Regions from separate parts of the Neomicrococcus aestuarii genome, predicted to be linked through region 4. Evidence: riboswitches for the same ligand, from Rfam matches in the RefSeq annotation. Region 4 holds a riboswitch; each other region holds the start of a gene.
The links. Region 4 has a riboswitch for S-adenosylmethionine ahead of HD598_RS06245 (O-acetylhomoserine aminocarboxypropyltransferase/cysteine synthase family protein). Riboswitches for the same ligand answer to the same signal wherever they lie in the genome.
Positions count from the first base shown of each region.

Region 1 (3,410 bases), 290 kb from region 4:
TGGCAACTTCAACGGGGGCAACTCCGGTGGAGGCGGCAACTGGGGCGCAGCTAACGCTCAGCCACAGCGCCAGAATGACAACCCGTGGGAAAGCAGTGCTTCCACCTCATCTTCGGATGGTTGGGGCAACGACCTCGGGAACGACGAACCACCGTTCTAAACATCCCGCTCACGCGGGAGATCGTCCTCGATCTTCTATAAACAAAACATTCACCATCCCGCAGATTGATCTGCGGGCTCCAACAGAAAAGGAGCTCCACGATGGCTAAGGCTGAACTCCGTAAGCCCAAACCAAAGTCGAATCCATTGAAGGCCGCCGATGTGACGGTCATCGACTACAAGGACGTAGCTTTGCTGCGTAAGTTCATCTCCGATCGCGGAAAGATCCGTGCACGTCGCGTGACCGGCGTTTCCGTTCAGGAACAGCGCAAGATTGCTCAGGCAATCAAGAACGCTCGTGAAGTCGCCTTGTTGCCTTACTCCGGCGCTGGCCGCGGCTAAGGAAGGAAAACAAACATGGCAAAGCTCATTTTGACTCACGAAGTTACCGGACTCGGTACTCCTGGCGACGTAGTGGAAGTAAAGAACGGTTACGCACGTAACTACCTTCTCCCACGCGGCTTCGCAATGCCGTGGACCAAGGGTGCAGAAAAGCACGTTGAGGCTCTCAACGCTGCTCGCGCCGCAAAGGCCATTGCAAACCTCGAGGATGCACAGGCTTTGGCTGCAAAGCTCAAGTCCACCACCATTCGTCTCTCCGTCAAGGCTGGTGAAGCGGGACGCCTCTTCGGCACCGTCAAGCCAGCTGACATCGCAGCAGCAATCGAAGAAGCCGGCCTCGGCAACCTCGACCGCCGCTCGATCGAGATCCAGGACGCCATCAAGTCTGTTGGTAACCACTCGGTTACCGCTCGCTTGCACGAAGACGTCTTGGCTGCATTCGACGTTCAGGTTGTTGCCGCAAAGGGCAAGTAACCTTCACGCTGAATAGCTGAGAATTTAGAAGAGCCGCTCCCGGTTGGGGGCGGTTCTTCTTTTTGTTCTTCCACTTCAACATCTTCACTTCCGAGCTCTCGTCATGCCTGCTCTCGTCTTCTCGGTGCTCTTCTTGAACCTAGTTCTGGCCGCTTGTTTTTGTTGGCAGTGTCTTGCTGCGCGTTCTTACCGCGCGGCACCGGCGTCCCGTGCGGCGACGTAGCGATTGTTGTGTCGCCGAATGTCGAGACGTACAGATTGTTGCGTGGCCGAAAACCGAAACGTACGGATAGTTGCACGCCCATCGGCTCGACGTAGCGATTGTTGTGTGGCGCGCGCTGGCGTCGTAGCCAATGTTGCTTGGCCGAATGTCGAAACGTACGGATTGTTGCGGGCCATTCGGCGCTGCGTAGCTGGTGTTGCGTCATCGTAGTTTCAATAGCGACGATCACACAACACCAGCTACGTTTGGTCTTCTACCGGGGCTCCACAGTTCCGTTCATCACTTCACATCGCCCACGAGGGACCTTTCATGACGTCCAGTGACGCATTGAGAGGGGTGCTAGTACTCCCCGAGATGGCGGCGAAGTGATTCCGCCCGCGTCGATTGAATGATCAAGTGACGCTGGGATTGATGTTTCTTCGATGTTTCCGGACTATTTCCATCTTCTGTTCTATGTCAATAGCTGGTTCCTTAGCTTTTCGAAATGTTTCGCCCACTTTTGACGAGTAGATCGAATACGCCTTACCGTTGAACTCAGAATCAAGAGAGTCAATGACAAGCCCTGGCTGGTTGACCGGCAACCCTCTGGTAGTAGTGGGGTGCTCCAGGTGACGATTCGGCGTTCGGGGAACTCCGCAACGCAAGTACTGCATCCGACCAACGGACTGCGGACGAGTTACCTAAGGAACTGTTATGACCGCCAGCGTAGAGAGCACCACCGTTACCACCGGTAGCGGCACCATTTCTCATGATGTGGGAGCTCAGTCCCTCCGTCAGGCATTTTCACGTTTCCCATCAGGCGTTGCCGCGTTGTGCGCAATCGTCAACGGGGAACCTCAGGGAATCGTGGCCTCTTCCTTCACGGTTGGCGTTTCCCTTGAGCCACCACTGGTGATGTTCGCAGTACAAAATTCGTCCCGCACGTGGCCAATCGTCCGCGGCGCAGAGCGCATTGGCGTATCCATCCTTGGCGAGAGCCACGAAGGTGTCTGCCGCCAGATCGCATCCCGCAATGGCGATCGCTTCGCTGGCCTCAACCTTGCATCCACTGATGACGGAGCCTTGTTCCTTGAGGACGCAGCACTATGGCTGGACTGCACCGTTGAGTCCGAGTTCCCTGCAGGGGACCACCAGGTGGTGCTCTTGCGCGTTCACGGCCACGAATCCCACGGCGACGCTAACGAACCACTGGTTTTCCATGGCTCGGCCTTCCGCACGCTCAAGGACAACGCGCTCGTCTAAACGCGCCAGTTCAGACACGTTCGTCTAGACGCGCTTGTCTAGAAGCCGACCGCGCTGAATCGCCACCGCCCGGCATCACTTGCCGGGCGCGCGCTTATCTCTCTGCTGATTGGTTCAGCACTTCGGCGTAGTGCCGATGTCCTACACGCACAAGCTCTTTCAAGACCTCTAGGTCTATGTCGGCGAGCTTATTGACGTATACGCAGGCGACCGCCGTCTTGTGCTTGCCAAGCTTGGCGAGTAGTTCGGCGGATTCCGGAGCCTCTTTGATTCCGTACAGCGACAGGCTTGCCTTGCGCGGCGAGAATCCCACCATGGGTGCCGTTCCTTCGTGCCCACTGTCATAGCGGTAAAAGTACTCGTCGAAGCCCACAATGGTGGGTCCCCACATCACCGGTGGCTTGCCGGTGACTTCCTCCATGAGCTCCAGCAGCACTTCGCCGTCCGCACGCCGCGTGGGGTGCTCTACGGAAGCGATGAACTCGCGAGGGTCAACAACTGTGGGTTGCGTCTTGTTCTCGGCCATAAACACCAATGTAGTGGCCCTGCGTGCTCTCTGTCGCGACATCGATAAACGCTCCACTTCGCACGGGGCGCCATCTGAAACCACTCACGCTGCACAGTGTCTCCAATGGCGCGTCATCATCACGAGGCATTCGTTGCCCTCAAACCGAGTGGCCGGCTGGTGATGACGCCACAACTGACGGACTCCAAACGGCGGATGCACTCGATGCACGGATGAAAGCTTCCAGTCAAGTTCTTAGCATGATCCCGCGCGTGTCTGTGCACAAGTACCCCCAACCTGTGGATAACTCTTGTGGGTATCCCCAAATTTTCAAGTATTTATCCACTGTAGATCGGCTTGAACCTGGAGGTGGCGCTTGAACCTTTGTGGAAAAGTATTTTGAATCCACAGCTGTGAATTTGTGTTTAGCCTAGTCAGAGCTGGTTAATGGTCAGAAACAAGGTT
Region 1 is NZ_JACHDR010000001.1:1,703,268-1,706,677, forward strand. Features, by position in the region: gene HD598_RS07610 (single-stranded DNA-binding protein) at 1-160, shown strand, start outside; gene rpsR (30S ribosomal protein S18) at 262-501, shown strand; gene rplI (50S ribosomal protein L9) at 517-975, shown strand; SAM riboswitch class IV at 1,737-1,851, shown strand; gene HD598_RS07625 (flavin reductase family protein) at 1,892-2,440, shown strand; gene HD598_RS07630 (DUF1801 domain-containing protein) at 2,535-2,966, opposite strand.
Region 1: another riboswitch for S-adenosylmethionine. It lies ahead of HD598_RS07625 (flavin reductase family protein); the one in region 4 lies ahead of HD598_RS06245 (O-acetylhomoserine aminocarboxypropyltransferase/cysteine synthase family protein).

Region 2 (3,410 bases), 390 kb from region 4:
TTGTTGGTGCCAGCAGAATTCGGTGGCGCCGGCGGACACTGGGAAACGGCTTTCAACGCTGTCCGCATCATCTCTAGCGTCGACGGCTCCATCGGTCAGCTGCTTGCTTACCACTACATCAACCAGAGCGGCATCGCGTTCTACGCGCTTCCTGAAACGCAACCAGCGTGGTGGCAAGCAACGCTGAACGGTAACTGGCTCTGGGGCGACTCGGTCAACCCGGTTGACCCCGACCTCACGCTAACGGCAGATGGTGACGGCTACCGCCTGAACGGTTTCAAGCACTTCTCCACGGGTTCCGGCGTCGGCGATGTCATCGTCTTCAACGCGCTAGTCGCTGACGGAATCAACCAGGGCAAGATCATCGCGTTCGTTCTCGAGACCACGCGTGAAGGCCTCGAGTTGGTGGATGACTGGGACAACCTCGGCCAGCGCCTTACGGGTTCCGGAAGCGTTCGGAACACCAATGTTCGCATCAATCCCGTGGATGTTCTCGGCGAAGTCACCGACGAACCCATCTCCACCATCCTGACTCCTAGCATCCAGTTGGCGTTCTCCAACTTCTACCTTGGGTCTGCCGAAGGTGCCTTGACGCGTGGCCGCGAGATCCTTCTCGGCCGCAAGAACTCTTGGTTCCTCTCCGGTGTAGATACGTACGCGCAGGACAAGATTTTCCAGCGTACGCTCGGCGAATTGAAGGCGCGCACCGCCGCGGTTGCCGCACTTGCGGAAAAGCTGAATAAGAAATTCGACGACGTCGCAGCTCGCCAAGGTGCCCTCACTTCCGAAGAGCGCTGGGCTTACGCGAATGAGATCGCTGAGCTCAAGGTAGTTTCGACCGAAATCGGCATCGAGGTTTCCAACCGTATTTACGAGGTCACCGGCGCTAGCTCCACCAAGAACAGCGTTGGCCTTGACCTTTATTGGCGCAACGTACGCACGCACACGCTTCACGATCCCGTGGACTACAAGAAGATCGAGGTTGGTGCTTATTACCTCAACGGAGAAGTTCCGCCACTTTCCCTTTACACCTAAACCTTGATCGCCTTCATCTAGGCATCTAGGGAGAAAACGAAGGCGCCGGCTCGCAACCAAACTTTGGTCATGAGAGCCGGCGCTTTCCACGTCTCCAGATTCTTGAAGTCAGCGCGAATTCCTCCGCAGCACCATCGCCACAACAGCGATCACGGCAATCAATGCCACGACGGAAATCCCCATGACTAAGTTCCAACCTAAAAGTCCAGGCATACTCCCCCAAACTTTCACTCTGGCCACAGTCTTACGAAGGTTGAAAGGGACGTCAAGAGTTAGCCATTCGACGATACGAACGGAGATTGACGAGGCATCACCTTCCTGCGTAGAAGATTCAGGCAATGATCCTACACATTTTGTTTGCTAGTGAAATTATTTCGCACGAAACCCGAATATTCCCGAAGATGTAACATTCTTTGGATTGCTCTTCAGACTCTGATTGTCTATTAGCACCCATCCAGAGCGGCTGAGAGATCTGGCTCGTTGACGCCGCAGCAAATTGACCGAGGGGTCATAGTGCTAACGCCAGAATCGATGGAAACTCGGGCGCCCGCAACGCTGCTCATTTCTGATCAATCGTGCGCAATTCTCGAGATTCCTTCGGATCACAATGACGAAGGAGAACCCGTGATTAACGGACGCAAATTTGCTGCACTTTTTTCAGTGTCTGCGCTCGCGCTTGCAGTTGGAATTTCCGGCTGCTCGCTCAAAGAACCCGTGCAACCTGCTTCTGCACCCGTAGGCGCAGTGGCAGGAGCAGCAAGTGAAGTGGAACTAGCCGAAGTTCCATCCCTCGAGGGCAAGACCATTGGAATTGCGGCCAAAGACATCTTGCATGATTACAGTCGAGGCGTCTATCAGGAGCTAGAAGCACGTATTAAGGAACTCGGCGGTAAGGTCATCGCGACTCAGGCGGAAGCCAAGGATGACAAACATGTGGCGAATGTCGAGAATCTCATCACTCAAAAGCCAGATGCGATCGTAGTGATCCTAGGCGATGCTCAAACTCTGACACCTGCGTTAGCAAAGGTGGACGCCGCTGGAATTCCGCTTTTCACCATTGACTTTCAGACGCCTTACAGCAAGAACAACGTAACGAGCGATAACTGGAACATTGGCACCCATTTGGCTCGGACGCTAGCCGAAGATATCGGTGGAAATGGCGAGATTCTCGCGTTCAATGGGTTCCCAGGTGTCACGCCCTGCCGCATCAGATACGAGAGTCTGCTGTTAGTTCTCAAGGACTATCCAGAGATCAAGATCATCGAACCGGAACTTCAAGATAAATACGAAGACACCATCGAAGACGCAAAGAATCAGATCTCGGATCAGTTGCGCCGCCTGCCGGAAGGGTCCGTAGACGCCATCTGGTCCTGCTGGGATATGCCACTGATCGGTGCGGCGCAGGCCCTCGACACGGCGAACCGAGAGGAAATTGGCCTATACGGCGTGGACGCCGAACCTGGTGCCTTGGATCTCATCGCAGATCCGAATAGCGCATACCAGTTCACCGTCGGGCAGCCGACAGATGCCATTGCTGTCCGTTCTGCGGAAAATATCGCCCGCTTCCTCGGCGGAGAAGAAGACAAAGTTCGGAAAACCACCTACGTCGATCCCATCTTCATCGACAAGGAAAATGTTGCGAAGGTGCGTGCTGACCTTGGAATCTAACCTCGAGCCACTACTGTCCTTAAGCGGCATCACGAAAAGATTTGGCGCTGTAACGGTCCTTTCGGACGTGTCATTGGACCTCCACTCGGGAGAAGTCCTTGGTCTCGTTGGTGAGAACGGAGCGGGAAAGTCCACCCTCATCAAGGTCCTGACAGGACTGTATGCAGCTGACGAGGGGTCGATCCGCCTGAACAGCGAACTCGTAAGCATCAATCGCCCGGCTGACGCCGAGGCGCTGGGCATTGCTGTGATCCACCAAGAGCGACATTTTGCTCCTCAGCTTCGTGTCTACGAACAACTATTCTTGGGCCTCCCCCAACTGTCTGGAGCACTTAGCAATCTTCGAAAGGTTGCTCGCGAAGCATCGGTAAAGATCACTGAAGTCACGGGTCAGTCCCTTGACCCGCATGCACTCGTTTCGGAGCTCACGGTTGCACAACAACAGCTCATTCAAATAACAAGGGCAGTACTTTCCTCCCCGAAAGTTCTCATCCTGGATGAGCCCACAGCACCTCTGGCTTCTAAAGAGGTTAGCCAGCTCTTTGACGTAGTGCGTCGGCTCCAGGCTCAGGGTGTGGGAATCATTTTCGTCTCCCACTATCTGCAAGAGCTCGAAGAAATCACTGACCGAGTAACCGTTCTTAGAAACGGTCTCAAAGTTGCGGACGTACGCTTCCAAGACGGTGCAACCATTGCCCAGATTGTTG
Region 2 is NZ_JACHDR010000001.1:1,025,921-1,029,330, forward strand. Features, by position in the region: gene HD598_RS04560 (acyl-CoA dehydrogenase family protein) at 1-1,035, shown strand, start outside; gene HD598_RS04565 (hypothetical protein) at 1,144-1,374, opposite strand; SAM riboswitch class I at 1,483-1,573, shown strand; gene HD598_RS04570 (substrate-binding domain-containing protein) at 1,660-2,703, shown strand; gene HD598_RS04575 (sugar ABC transporter ATP-binding protein) at 2,693-3,410, shown strand, end outside.
Region 2: another riboswitch for S-adenosylmethionine. It lies ahead of HD598_RS04570 (substrate-binding domain-containing protein); the one in region 4 lies ahead of HD598_RS06245 (O-acetylhomoserine aminocarboxypropyltransferase/cysteine synthase family protein).

Region 3 (3,410 bases), 1.2 Mb from region 4:
CGAACATCGTCGTTGACAATAGCAAGGTACTTTCCTTGCGCTTCTCTTGCGCCCAAGTTCCAGGCGGGGTTCACGAAAATGTTCTCGTCCTGTTGTAAGACGCGTACTTTGGGCGACTCCCAGAACAATGGCGTCGATGAGTTGTTAATAACTAGAATCTCAAGAACTAGTGGATGCTTAGCGCACTGATTCACTATCGCGCGCAGATCTCCAGAGCGTTGCAAAGTCGGGATAATGACAGAAAAGACTTCTAAGCCCACGCTATTATTCACATTTGGATTCTATTTATGGATACTTCAGGAAGAGCTTTTGTGACAGAAAACCGTCCCACAAATGACATCGTGAAGTACTTGGGACCGTGGCCCACTAAAGCGTGACCGTACCCTTAGGCGTCTCAAACTCCACGGACAGAATGCCCGGAGCGCCGGAAGGCGCCACAAACTCCACGGTGACTTCTTCCACCACATCGTCGGCCGGCAAATCAAGCCATTCGCGTACGCGCGAAGCGGAGCCTGCAATGGTGATGCGGTCGATGCTGCCCACGGCTTCGAGCGCCCCAGACGGGTGCAGCTCCTTGGTGCTTTCGTCCCAACGGAGAAGGTAAGGAACCTGCGGATCAGCGATCACGTCATTGATGCCGATCTGCTGCCACAAGAGTTCACGGCCGTCAGGGAAGCGACGGTTGCCGGGGACGGAGCCGCGGCCGAGGCGTTCCTCGAAAGGTGCCAAATCATCGACGGCGATGACCCAGCTCATCCATCCGCCGCCCATTTCGGAGCGAGCGCGAACGGCCTGACCGAAAGGCGCCTTCAAAGAAGACGGGTGGTCCAAGACCTCAACGACTTCGAGGTACTGGCTGTTCTTCAACGGGAAGATCACATTGCGCGTGCCGAATCGCGGGTGAACACCGCCTTTGACGAACTCGAGTCCTAGCGCCTCGGAAATCCGGTTGGCGGTCTTCTCAAGTCCGTCAGGGCCACATGCATAGGAAACGTGATCAAGTCTCATTGCTCCATCTTGGCACTTACAGAATTGAGGCACGAATTAGGGTGGCCTAAGTTACATCGTGATGTGAAGTGACGAAAGATTGGAGGCCCAAAATTCGTTGAGCAGTATGAAGCAATATTGGCTCTGGCTTGAAAAGCCTCGATCCACCAGTGAAAATGAACTAGGTCATGAGTGCCAGCAGATAGCCCCGGCTTGCTGGCCGGCAACCCTCCAACCGCGGTGGGGTGCCCCGGGTGAAGACCAGGCCCTGCACGAAGTGTGCAGGACAAACGCGGTGCAACCATTCATGGGAGCACCCTCAGATTTTTGAGGAGATGGACATGTCCCAGCAATGGAACTTCGAAACGCTTCAGATTCACGCAGGTCAGACGCCCGATCCCAGCACGGGTGCTCGCGCGCTCCCTATTTACCTTTCCACGTCCTTTCAGTTTCCGAGCGCCTCAACGGCGGCCGCCCGGTTTGCACTGCAGGATCTTGGACCTATCTACACGCGCATTGGCAATCCCACGCAGGACGTGGTGGAGCAGCGCATCGCAGCCCTTGAAGGTGGAGTCGGCGCGCTCTTGCTGGCGTCCGGTCAAGCAGCCACAACCTTCTCCATCCTGAACTTGGCTGAAGTTGGCGATCACCTCGTTGCGAGCCCGTCTCTCTACGGTGGAACGCAGAACCTCTTCAAGCATTCGCTCAAGAAGCTTGGCATCGAGGTCACCTTCGTTGAGAACCCGGATGACATCGAATCGTGGAAGCAAGCCGTCAAGCCCAACACCAAGGCCTTCTTCGCCGAGACCGTCTCCAACCCTCGCCAGGATGTTCTGGACATCCAGAAGGTCGCTGACGTTGCTCACGAAGCTGGCGTCCCGCTGATCGTTGACAACACGCTGGCCACACCATTCCTCATCCGTCCTATCGAGCACGGCGCGGACATTGTGGTGCACAGTGCAACCAAGTACTTGGGTGGGCACGGAACCGTTATTGGTGGCGTCATTGTGGACTCCGGCAACTTCGATTTCGGCAAGGATCCAGAGAAGTATCCGGGATTCAACACCCCTGACGAGTCCTACAACGGCTTGGTTTTCGCGAGAGACTTGGGCGTCAACGGTGCCCTTGGCGCCAATCTCGCTTACATCCTGAAGGCACGCGTCCAGTTGCTGCGTGACCTCGGCTCCTCGCTGAGCCCTTTCAACGCCTTCATCATTGAGCAGGGCTTGGAAACGCTGAGCCTGCGCATGGAACGCCACGTTTCGAACGCGCAGCAGGTCGCAGAATTCCTTGAAAGCCACGAACAGGTAGAAAGCGTCCAGTACGTAGGTCTACCCTCGAGCCCGTGGCACGAGCTTGGAAAGAAGTATGCGCCGAAGGGCTCGGGCGCCATCGTGGCGTTCAACATCAAGGGTGGCAAGGACGCAGGCCAGCTCTTCGTTGATTCGCTGGAACTGCACTCCCACGTGGCGAACCTCGGCGACGTTCGATCGCTCGTGGTTCACCCCGCTTCCACCACGCACTCCCAGCTCACCGAGGAAGAGCAGCTACAGGCTGGCGTGCACCCGGGATTGGTTCGCTTGTCAGTGGGAATCGAGAACATCACTGACATCATCAATGACCTCAAGCTCGGCTTCGAGCGCGTCCTGAAGGGTCGCGATCAGGGGATTCAGACAGGCCCAGTGGTTGCAGGGGAGAGCGCGTGACCTTGACGATTAGAGAGATCGACTCGCAAGAGCAGCCCACCCCCGACGGTCACCTCCAATTCGTCGAGGTGGGGGATTACACCTTCGAAACCGGTGGTTACCTGCCGAACGTCAAGCTTGCGTTCGAGACGTGGGGAACGCTGAATGCGGACGCGTCCAATGCGGTGCTGTTGCTTCACGCGCTCACGGGTGACACCCACGTTGCACGCGGCGAGTCGGCTGAACCCGGATGGTGGGATCAGCTCGTAGGCCCTGGCGGGATTGTTGATACCGACCATTACTTTGTGGTGGCTCCCAACATGATCGGTTCTTGCTACGGATCCACCGGTCCGGCCTCGATCGCTCCGGACGGTCGACCGTGGGGGAGTCGCTTCCCCTTCACCACCATTCGCGACTCAGTGAATCTCGAGCTGCGTTTGGCCGAGAAGCTGGGAATCACCAGGTTCCACGCTGTTCTGGGTGGTTCGATGGGTGGCGCGCGAGCTCTTGAATGGGCTGTCACGGCGCCGGAAAAAGTAAACCACTGCGTCGTCGTTGCGGCATGCGCGAAGTCCACCGCCGAGCAGATCGCTTTCGCTCAGGCTCAGACGGCCGCGATTCGTTTGGATCCGCAGTACCGTTCCGGGGATTATTACGACGCCGCCAGCTCGCCTTCCGCGGGTCTCGGCATTGCCCGGCGGATTGCGCACGTGACGTACCGTTCGGAGATGGAGCTTG
Region 3 is NZ_JACHDR010000001.1:222,823-226,232, forward strand. Features, by position in the region: gene HD598_RS00975 (glycosyltransferase family 2 protein) at 1-272, opposite strand, end outside; gene HD598_RS00980 (VOC family protein) at 367-1,008, opposite strand; SAM riboswitch class IV at 1,172-1,286, shown strand; gene HD598_RS00985 (bifunctional o-acetylhomoserine/o-acetylserine sulfhydrylase) at 1,329-2,693, shown strand; gene metX (homoserine O-acetyltransferase MetX) at 2,696-3,410, shown strand, end outside.
Region 3: another riboswitch for S-adenosylmethionine. It lies ahead of HD598_RS00985 (bifunctional o-acetylhomoserine/o-acetylserine sulfhydrylase); the one in region 4 lies ahead of HD598_RS06245 (O-acetylhomoserine aminocarboxypropyltransferase/cysteine synthase family protein).

Region 4 (3,410 bases):
AGTAGTTGCATTCGAATACTTGCTCAGGCGCGGACAAGCACACGGGCATCATTGGACCCATCAGAAATTGGAAGAGCTTGCCTTAAGCCTTCCCGACAATCGTCGCCGCTCAAGGATTCAAATTGCGGCCAAATTCTCGCGCACCGAGTCTGAATCCGTCGGCGAATCAATGAGCCGCGCGTTGATGTATCGGCTGGGCTTTGAGGAGCCCGAACTTCAACAATCGTTCCAGTTGCCTAATGGCCGCATCGCAAGGCCGGACTATCTATGGAGAAACGCCCAGATCGTGGGCGAGTTTGATGGCGCCCAGAAGTACACGAGATCCAAGACCGTCTCCGGCAAGGATGCCGGTCAGGTTGTCTACGAAGAGAAGCAACGCGAGGATTCAATTCGCTCGATGGGTCTGGGGATGTGCAGGTGGGGTTGGAATGAACTGATGAATCCAGCTACGTTCGCGAGCCTTCTGGTTGCCGCAGGTGTTCCTAGACCATTCCCGCGTGGGCGTAACGTCTAATCGATGTTTCAGTCCAATTCGAACTCTCGGTTTGGAGACCACTACAACATCTATCGAGAGTCGTTGAGCTAGGAGAATCCTGCTCAGGCAGTCAACTAATGCTCGGCCACCCGGCTCAAACGCCCTGATCAGCGCTAAGCTCGATCTATGGAACAGGCAAACGTCGAATCAGGCCAATCGCACCTAGCATTCGTACGTCACGGCCAAACCGATTGGAACGCGGAAGGTCTGCTGCAGGGCGGAACCGATGTTCCCCTCAATGATCACGGGCGTCTTCAAGCGCATGAGACTGCCAAGCTGCTGAAAAGCAATGGCCCGTGGGATGTCATTGTTTCGTCCCCGCTGAAGCGTGCGCTGGAAACCGCGAAGATTTTGGCCGATGAGCTGGGCTGCGACCAGCACATCAAGACGTACCCGGAACTCAAGGAACGCTCGTACGGCGACCTCGAAGGGCAGTGCCGCGTGACGCTGAGCGCGGAAGTCCAAGATGCACTCCACCCACCAGCACGCGTGAGCTGCGACGGGCTCGATGAGTATGAGGACAAAGCTTTCGAGAGCGGACTCCTCCCGAACGTCGAACGCTCCAAGGCTGTTGGCGAACGCGGGGCTGCTGCGGTTCGGCAAGTTCAGCAAGACTTCCCCGGCAAGCGCGTCATCATGGTCAGCCATGGAACGCTCATCCGTCTGACAATGGATGCGCTCACGGGCGAGCGCCACCCAAGCGTGGAAAACGCCGAAATCATCACCATCCCAGAGGATTCACTCAACGCTCGCGTCTAGTAAAAGGCACACCCGAGCGAAATGGTAACCACGGGCACCGGTTCGTGGATTCGGACAATCAAACGCGAATTCGGACGAACGAACGTGAATGCAGCCAAGTGAACGCGGACTAGTGCGAGCAAACGCGGATGCGGACAAGCATCTGACCACAGCCGCGATCTCGGACCCGTCCGCAAACACGGAGCAGCCCGCAACAAATCGACTCTTCGATTCGCCGCCACCGGCTCGCGCAAATTAGGATCGTTGGAGCAACCATCCCGAGCGGCTGAGAGACCTGGATCGACGACGCCGCAGCAACCCTCCGCCCGATCACCTGCGTGAACGGACAGGAACGGTGCTACCGCCAGGACCGATGGAAGGAGTTTCCTCTTTGTCTCAAAATTCAGAGCACACCTTCGGATTCCGTACTCGTGCATTGCACGCGGGCGGCACGCCGGACGCTGAGCACGGATCCCGTGCGATCCCCATTCACCAGACCACGTCCTTCGTTTTCAAGGACGCTGATGATGCCGCGAACCTCTTCGCGCTGCAGAAGTACGGCAACATCTACTCACGCATTGGCAACCCAACGGTTGCGGCTTTCGAAGAGCGCATCGCGTCGCTCGAAGGCGGCATTGGCGCGGTGGCGACGAGCTCCGGCATGGCCGCTGAGTTCATCACTTTCGCCGCTCTGTGTGGCACTGGCGATCACATTGTGGCTTCGTCCAAGCTCTACGGCGGCACCATCACGCAGCTTGACGTGACGCTTCGCCGCTTCGGCGTCGAGACCACGTTCATCGAGTCCGGCGATCCGGCTGATTTCAAGGCTGCGATCACGGAGAACACCAAGGCTCTTTACACGGAGATCGTGGCGAACCCTTCGGGCGACATCGCGGATTTGAAGGGTCTCGCGGCCGTCGCGAATGAGGCGGGCATCCCGCTCATCGTGGACTCCACACTGACTCCCCCGTATCTGATTCGCCCGTTCGAACACGGCGCGGACATCATCATTCACTCGGCCACGAAGTTCCTGGGCGGTCACGGTACGACGCTTGGCGGCGTCGTCGTAGAATCTGGCCGTTTCAACTGGGGCAACGGCAAGTTCCCTGCGATGACGGAACCGGTTCCGAGCTACGGAAATGTGTCTTGGTGGGGCAACTTCGGTGAGTACGGTTTCTTGACGAAGCTGCGTTCGGAGCAGTTGCGTGACATTGGGCCGAGCCTTCCTGCGCAGTCTGCGTTCCAGTTGTTGATTGGTGTGGAGACGTTGCCGCAGCGCATGGACGCACATTTGGCGAACGCCAAGACGATTGCTGAGTGGCTCAATAACGACGACCGCATCGAGTACGTGAACTACGCCGGCTTGCCGGGTCACCCGCACTTTGACCGCGCGAAGGAGCTTTTGCCGTTGGGCGTTGGCTCGGTCTTCAGCTTCGGTGTGAAGGGCGGCCGCGCGGCGGGCGCGAAGTTCATCGAGAACCTGCAGCTGGCTTCTCACCTTGCCAACATTGGCGACGCGAAGACGCTGGTGTTGCACCCGGCGTCCACCACTCACCAGCAGCTGACCGCGGAGCAGATGCTCGCGGGCGGCATTCCTGAGGATCTCATTCGTATCTCGGTGGGCATCGAGGACGTTGAGGACATTATTTGGGACTTGGATCAGGCGCTTGCGGCTTCGCAAGAGGCGGATTCCGCTGAGGTTGCGGCCGAAGTTCCGGCGCCTGCTTGCGAAATTGGAGTGAAGTAATGACGGATATTACGACGGCGCAGCCCGCTTCCCCAGAGCGCACGTGGGAGGGCCCTTCGGCTCCCGAGCGGCTCAATATCTTGCGCTCCACGAAGACGATTGCGATTGTTGGCGCGAGCGATAAGCCAAGCCGCGCTTCCTACTTCGTGGCGACGTACTTGTTGTCTTCGACGCGTTACAAGGTTTACTTCATCAACCCCACGGTCAAAGAGATCTTGGGCCAGCCGGTCTACGCTTCGTTGGCTGACTTGCCGGAGGTTCCGGATCTGGTGGAAGTCTTCCGCAAGCACGATGATCTTCCAGGTGTTTTGGAAGAGGCCAAAGCAATCGGCGCGAAGACCATCTGGTTGCAGTTGGGTTCGTGGCACGAGGGTGTTGCCCACGATGCCG
Region 4 is NZ_JACHDR010000001.1:1,413,700-1,417,109, forward strand. Features, by position in the region: gene HD598_RS06235 (hypothetical protein) at 1-514, shown strand, start outside; gene HD598_RS06240 (histidine phosphatase family protein) at 662-1,294, shown strand; SAM riboswitch class I at 1,544-1,653, shown strand; gene HD598_RS06245 (O-acetylhomoserine aminocarboxypropyltransferase/cysteine synthase family protein) at 1,665-3,020, shown strand; gene HD598_RS06250 (CoA-binding protein) at 3,020-3,410, shown strand, end outside.